One region of the Cupriavidus sp. SS-3 genome, then DNA from elsewhere that is predicted to be linked to it. Evidence: predicted binding sites of a transcription regulator. Region 1 holds the regulator's gene; the other holds the start of a gene.

Evidence for each region. The regulator LexA, encoded in region 1, represses DNA repair genes until DNA is damaged. The targets are predictions, from matches to a motif close to ACTGTATNNNNATACAGT.
Region 2: the regulator LexA is predicted to act here: its motif matches at 1,724-1,741, upstream of recA (recombinase RecA).

Annotation. Positions count from the first base shown of each region.
Region 1 covers NZ_JAYLVT010000004.1:266,391-270,117, forward strand. Annotated here, with positions in the region: gene rpsF (30S ribosomal protein S6) at 1-62, opposite strand, end outside; gene U9J39_RS09045 (asparaginase) at 182-1,174, opposite strand; gene lexA (transcriptional repressor LexA) at 1,431-2,084, shown strand; gene U9J39_RS09055 (hypothetical protein) at 2,199-2,369, shown strand; gene U9J39_RS09060 (hypothetical protein) at 2,415-2,759, opposite strand; gene U9J39_RS09065 (acyltransferase family protein) at 3,238-3,727, shown strand, end outside.
Region 2 covers NZ_JAYLVT010000005.1:22,717-26,443, reverse strand. Annotated here, with positions in the region: gene U9J39_RS09700 (sensor histidine kinase) at 1-909, opposite strand, end outside; gene U9J39_RS09695 (response regulator) at 958-1,647, opposite strand; gene recA (recombinase RecA) at 1,883-2,947, shown strand; gene recX (recombination regulator RecX) at 3,089-3,556, shown strand.

The DNA.
Region 1 (3,727 bases):
ATGGCCGGCACTTGTTCGCTCTGGTCCGGGTGGACGATGAAGACGATTTCGTAATGACGCATTGACGCTCCTTTTGGGATTAGCCACCCGGGCGTCACGAGTCCGGTGTGGCAAGGTTGAATAGCCTTAAATTATAGCCCGCCCTGCATCAACAACGCAAGCCGCTGATTTCACGGGCAAATCAGGCGCTGGCAAAGACCGACTGCAGCCGCTCCGGGTCGCGCGCCAGCCCGGCATCCGCCGCCAGGGCCAGCGCCAGCAACACGCGCGCCTTATAGGGATTGAGGTCGGCAGCTGACACGAACACACCGTCGGCAGGACTAGGCTGCGGCGGGATCGCCACATGCCCCGCACCGGTGCGCGAGCTGCGCACCACCGCCACTCCGGCCGCCGCGGCATCGGCAAGGGCAGCTGCCAGCATCTCATGGATCGAGCCATTGCCGGTCGCGGCCACAACCAGGCCGGCGACGCCGGCCCGCACCAGCGCATCCACCACCGCCCTGCCCGGCTGCGCGTAGCTTGCCAAGATCTCCACCACCGGCCACGCCGCCGGCATCGGCCCGATGGGCGCAGCCGCCCGGGGCGCCCGGGCAAAGCGCACGTAGTCGTCCTGCACGAACCCCAGCGGCCCGCACGGCGAGACAAAGGCATCGACCGCCGACGTATGCGCCTTGGCCACGTCCCGTGCCGCGTGGATCTGCTGGTTCAGCACCGCCAGCACACCCTTGCCGCGCGCATCCGGATGGGCGGCGACGCGCACCGCATCCAGCAGGTTCAGCGGCCCGTCGGCCGACAACGACGTCGACGGACGCATCGCGGCGGTCAGGACCACTGGCACCGGACACGATTGCGTCAGGTGCAGCGCCATCGCAGTTTCTTCCAGCGTGTCGGTGCCGTGCGTGATCACGATGCCCGCAACGTCAGGCTGCGCCGACCAGTGCCCGACCCGCGCCGCCAGTGTTTGCCACAGCGCGAAGGTCATGTCCTTGCTGTCGACCTGCGCCACCTGCTCGGCCTCGATGCGGGCCACCGACTGCAGGGGCGGCACCGCAGCCAGCAATGAGGACACCGGCACGGTCGCCGCCTGGTAGCGGGCGCTGCTGGCGGCGCTGCCGGCGGCGCCGGCGATGGTGCCGCCAGTGGCCAATACGACGATGCGAGGCAATTGGGTCATGGGAGCGCGCAACGATTTAGTTCTGGATAAAGGAAAGGCGATTGTAGCGGGCGGACACGCCCTGGCGGAGCCCGCATCAGGTGCCTTGACCAGCGTCCATGCGACACGCCTCAAAATTCTGCTTGCACTGACGCCGATACTGTATAAAATCACAGCATACTGTTTAAACATACAGTGCCCGGCCCGCCGGATGCTGGATGGACGGACCAGAGCCTCCGTCATCCACACCAGCGGCCCTGCACGGAACGGCGATCCCATGGCGACCCTGACACCCCGGCAGCAGCAGATTTTCGATCTGATCCGCAACACGATCCGCCGTACCGGCTTCCCCCCTACCCGCGCCGAGATCGCAGCAGAGTTCGGTTTCTCCTCGCCCAATGCCGCCGAAGAACATTTGCGGGCGCTGGCCCGCAAAGGCGTGATCGAACTGACGCCGGGCGCGTCGCGTGGCATCCGCCTGAAGGTCTCACGCAGCGATTCGGAGCTGCCGGACCAATTCTCGTTGCCAATGGCCGGCGTATTGCAGCTGACGCTGCCGCTGGTGGGCCGCGTCGCAGCCGGCAGCCCCATCCTGGCCGCCGAACATATCGACCGCCAGTACCAGGTGGATGCCTCGGTCTTCGATGAGCGACCGGATTACCTGCTGCGCGTGCGCGGGCTAAGCATGCGCGACGCCGGCATCCTCGACGGGGACCTGCTCGCCGTGCGCCGCGCCAGCGAGGCCGCCAACGGCAAGATCGTGGTGGCGCGACTGGGCGACGACGTCACCGTCAAGCGCCTGCAGCGGCGCGGTGGCCATATCGAACTGATCGCCGAGAACCCGGACTTCACCAACATCATCGTCGAGCCCGGTGAAGAGTTCTCGCTGGAAGGCATCGCCGTCGGGCTGATCCGCTCTTCCGGCTTCTAGCCGGGCACCATCGCGGGCGCTTTGCCTGCGCGGGCCCACCCGCTTCCATTGCTTTGCAGACGCCGCCCGGCTCGCCGGGTGTTGACCCCGCTTTGCCTAAAAAGAGGTGCCACCATGCCGCAAATCCACCACGTCGCCGCCCGTCGTCCGGTCAAGCCCGTGCCGTTTCGCCAGAGCAAGGGTGTACGTGTCTACCAGGGTACGCAGCGCCGTACCATGGTGGGCAGCATGGCGGCCATCTGCCGCATGCTGGAACTTGAAACCACCGAAAAGCTGGCCGCCTGACTGATATCGCCAGACGCTTGCCGCGTCGCCGGCGCTCTGTCCCGCTCAGCTACGCGCGCACGCCTTGGCTTCGGCCTCGAGTTCCGTCGGCGTCAGCTGGGGAAACCAGGTATCGGTCTTGCGTAGTTCCAGCGCCGTGCCATCGGCCTGTGCCGTCAGAGAGATCAGGTAGGCGTATTGATATTCACCGCTTGACGCGCTCTGGCCGATACGGATCTCGGTCTGGTTTTTTGCCGGCAACTGGACCAGCGTAGCTTCATCGCCCAGATTGTTGCGCAGGCATTTCGCGACTTCCGCCATCTTGACCGGCGTAAACAACCGCATCGGCGGGCGAGCGCGGACGTCCTTCTCCGAAGTGCCAGTGGCACACCCTGCCACCATGGTTGCCATCGCTGCGCCAATCAGTGCCGTTCGAACCAACATACCACCCCCGGGGAATGCAAAACGGCGCCCTTGGGAGGCACCGTTCTGGAGAATGCTTGGGTTGGCTGGATAGGACTCGAGTCCACGACGACGGGAACTTGCCATCCCGGCGTCTATCGCCATTGACCCAAAACCAACGCTTATGGCCTCGCCTTGTTCCGCACTGGCGCTGAAATCTCACAGCATTCGTGCGGGTTTTGCGGGAGCCGGGTGCGGATTCTAACCCGCGCGCGCGCCAGGCGCCATCTCGATCTTTGCGCCATGAGTCCGCAGCGGCTGTGGCGCTGCGAGGCTCACCAGCGCTGGCACTCGCGCCTGAATGATGGGACTCGAACCCATGGCCCTTTTTCATCCCCGGCGCCCATCTCATTCCTTCGATGGATAGCGTGCTCAGCCGGATATGGGACACAGTTTGCCATACCAGGCCAACTGAGAGCCTCCCATAATGAAATTCCAATCGCTACAGATGCTCCGGGGGATTGCGGCCATGTGGGTTGTCGCCTACCACATGCAGGATCACTTCGACCCACTTGCCGCGGCATTGCCGTTCAGCGCGTCTGACCTGTTGCGCAAGGGATATATTGGCGTCGACCTGTTCTTTGTGATCAGCGGCTTCGTGATCGCGTGGACCGCCTTATATAAGCCCGGCCCTCACGATGCACCCATACAATTCCTGCTTAAGCGATTGATCAGGGTAGCGCCGCCATATTGGGTTGCCACGCTCTATTTCGCGATGCTTAGAGATCTTCGCAGCATCGAATTAGAGCCACTCCTCCGCTCGCTCTTCTTCATTCCAATTGAGCCCAATGACGCACCCTTTTACGGATACCCCACCCTCCTGATTGGATGGTCTCTCAATTACGAAATCTATTTCTATCTTTCTTTTTCAATTCTCTTGTGCTTGAGCAGAAGGCTATCCCTTCAAATCGCATACT
Region 2 (3,727 bases), on a different contig from region 1:
CTGCATGCGCAGGCCCGCCAGCGGCGTCTTCATCTGGTGCGCGGCATCGGCGATAAAGCGCTTCTGGGTCTGCACCGACTGGTCCAGCCGCGCCAGCAGGTCGTTGAACGAGCCCACCAGCGGCGTGATCTCCTGCGGCGCGGCGCGTTCGTCGATGGGGCTGGTATCGCCCGGATTGCGCGCGCGGATGCGCTGCTGGATCGCGGTCAGCGGCGCCAGCCCGCGCGACAGCCCGAACCACACCAGCACCACCGCCAGCGGCAGGATCACGAACTGCGGCAGGATCACGCCCTTGATGATCTCGTTGGCCAGCCGCGCGCGCTTGTCCAGGGTCTCGGCCACCTGCACCAGCACCGGCTGGGTGCCGCTGACCTGCTTCAGCTCGATATAGGTGTAGGCCACGCGCACGTCGTTGCCGGCGACGCGGTCATCGCGCAGCGACACCAGCCCGGCGTGGCCCTGGTCTTCCTCGGAAGGCAGCGGCAGGTCCTGGTCGCCGGCGATGTACTCGCCGCGCTTGCCGACCACCTGGTAGTAGATGTTGTCGGTCTCGTCGGCACGCAGGATCTCGCGCGCCGACAACGGCAGCTGCAGCGTGACCCGGCCATTGACCTCGCGCACCTGCTGCGACAGCACGATGGCGCTGGCTTCCAGCGCGCGGTCGAAGGGACCGTTGGCAATCGACTTGGCCACCAGGTAGGTCACCGCGATGCTCATCGGCCAGAGCAGCAGCAGCGGCGCCAGCATCCAGTCCAGGATCTCGCCGAACAGCGAGCGCGGCGCGGGATGGGCGGTGCTTTCCTCCAGGTGCGGCAGCGCGTCGGCCAGGTCCTGGTCGGTGGCGTCCGTGGAAGGAGGAGGGGGCGCGGCGCGCGGCACGCGCCGCCAGGGCAGTCGCAGCAGGCTCATGTGGGCGAGATTGCGCTCAGGTCGGTCACGCGGCCTGCGGTGATGGAATCAGTGCGGCGCGGCCACCGCCGGCTGGAATTTTTCCAGGCAGTAGCCCAGCCCGCGCACGGTGGCGATGCGGATGCCGCCGACCTCGATCTTCTTGCGCAGGCGGTGCACATAGACCTCGATGGCGTTGTTGCTGACTTCCTCGCCCCATTCGCACAGGTGGTCCACCAGCTGTTCCTTCGACACCAGGCGGCCGCTGCGCGTGAGCAGGATCTCCAGCAGGCCGATCTCGCGCGCGGACAGCTCCAGCATCTGGTCGTTGAGGTAGGCGATGCGCCCGACCTGGTCGTAGGCCAGCGGCCCGTGGCGCATCAGCGTGGCGCCGCCGCCGGCGCCGCGCCGCACCAGCGCGCGCACGCGCGCTTCCAGCTCGGACAGGGCGAAGGGCTTGGCCATGTAGTCGTCGGCGCCGAGGTCCAGGCCCTTGACGCGCTCGTCGACGCTGTCGGCGGCCGTCAGGATCAGCACCGGCAGCATCGCGCCGCGCGCGCGCAGCCGCTTGAGCACCTCCAGCCCGGACATGCGCGGCAGGCCCAGGTCGAGGATCAGCAGGTCGAAGGTCTGGGTCGACAGGGCCGAATCCGCTTCCAGGCCATTGGCGACATGGTCGACGGCGTAGCCAGAGTGGCGTAGCGAACGGGTCAGGCCGTCGGCCAGCACGTCGTCGTCTTCGGCGATCAGAATGCGCATGGTTGTCTCCACCCTGGCCGGCATAGCCGGCACCGGTGCGCAACGGCACGGGGGCGCGAAGGGGCTTGCCAAGCATACTGTTTTTTTATACAGTACCCGCACGTTCCGCTGGGGCCGCCCGGGGAGACCCCCTGGAGTGCGGCCGCGCAGACAGCCGGGCCGGCGCCGATGCCGGCAAATGCCGGTGCCGCGCCACATGCGGCCTATTTATACACCATTTGATTCAAGGACGACCATGGACGACAAGAAGGCAGGTGCCGGCGTGAGCGCCGAGAAGCAGAAGGCGCTTGCCGCCGCGCTCTCCCAGATCGAGAAGCAGTTCGGCAAGGGCTCGATCATGCGCCTGGGCGACGGCGAGGTCGAAAAGGACATCCAGGTGGTTTCCACCGGTTCGCTCGGCCTGGACATCGCGCTTGGCGTCGGTGGCCTGCCGCGCGGCCGCGTGGTCGAGATCTACGGGCCGGAATCCTCGGGCAAGACCACGCTGACGCTGCAGGTGGTGGCCGAAATGCAGAAGCTGGGCGGCACCTGCGCCTTTATCGACGCCGAGCACGCGCTGGACGTCAACTACGCCTCCAAGCTCGGCGTCAATGTCGGCGACCTGCTGATCTCGCAGCCCGACACCGGCGAGCAGGCCCTGGAAATCACCGACGCGCTGGTGCGCTCGGGCTCGATCGACCTGATCATCATCGACTCGGTTGCCGCACTGGTGCCCAAGGCCGAAATCGAAGGCGAAATGGGCGATTCGCTGCCCGGCCTGCAGGCCCGCCTGATGAGCCAGGCGCTGCGCAAGCTGACCGGCACCATCAAGCGCACCAACTGCCTGGTGATCTTCATCAACCAGATCCGCATGAAGATCGGCGTGATGTTCGGCTCGCCCGAAACCACCACCGGCGGCAATGCGCTGAAGTTCTACGCCTCGGTGCGCCTGGACATCCGCCGCATCGGCTCGATCAAGAAGGGCGACGACGTGATCGGCAACGAGACCAAGGTCAAGGTGGTCAAGAACAAGGTATCGCCGCCGTTCCGCGAGGCCTTCTTCGACATCCTCTACGGCCAGGGCATCTCGCGCCAGGGCGAGATCATCGACCTGGGCGTGGATGCCAAGATCGTCGAGAAGTCCGGCGCCTGGTACAGCTACAACGGCGACAAGATCGGCCAGGGCAAGGACAACGCCCGCGAATACCTGCGCGAGAACCCCGACATTGCCGCCGAAATCGAAAACAAGGTGCGCGCGGCACTGGGCGTGGTGGCCATGAATCCCACCGCTGCAGCCGCCGCGGCAACGGTCGAAGACTGACCGCGCCGGCGGCCGCTGCGCCAACTGACCGCGCCGGCGGCCGCTGCGCCATCCGGAAGGCCGGGGCATCGCCGATGCCCCGGCCTTTTTGCTTGGCCCGCGGCGCCCGTTCTTTCTGTTAACCGCTGATCCCGGTCACCCATGGCAACCCGTCCCCCGCTGTCGCTGAAGGCGCGCGCCGTCGGCTATCTGTCGCGCCGCGAGCACAGCCGCGCCGAGCTCGCGCGCAAGCTGGCGCCGCATGCCGAGTCGCCCGAGCAGCTGGAACAACTGCTGGACGCGCTGGAGCGCGAGAACTGGCTGTCGAACCAGCGCTTTGCCGACAGCCTGGTGCATCGCCGCGGCGCCCGCTACGGTACCGCGCGCGTGATGCAGGAAGCCAAGACCCACAAGCTCGGCAGCGAGCAGCTGGGCGAATTGCAGGAGCGCCTGCGTGCCACCGAGGTCGAGCGCGCGCGCGAGGTCTGGCGCAAGCGCTTCGGTACGCCGCCCGACACGCCCGAGGCGCGGGCCAAGCAGATCCGCTTCATGGTGGCACGCGGCTTTTCGCGCGCGGTGGTCGGCAAGATCATCCAGGGCGCGGACGAGGACTACGGCGACGTGGACTGAGCCGAGTGACGAGGCGGCCTCGGGAAGTACCTGCGCTGCCGTCATGTGTATTTCGCTGCGTTGCGTCATCTCGCCATGCCGGCCCCCGGTTCTTGTCGGGGCCGCGAGCCGGTGCCTGCTGGTGCATTGCGGCAAGGCCGCCCGCCCTGCCGCGGCGCCATGGTCGGCCGA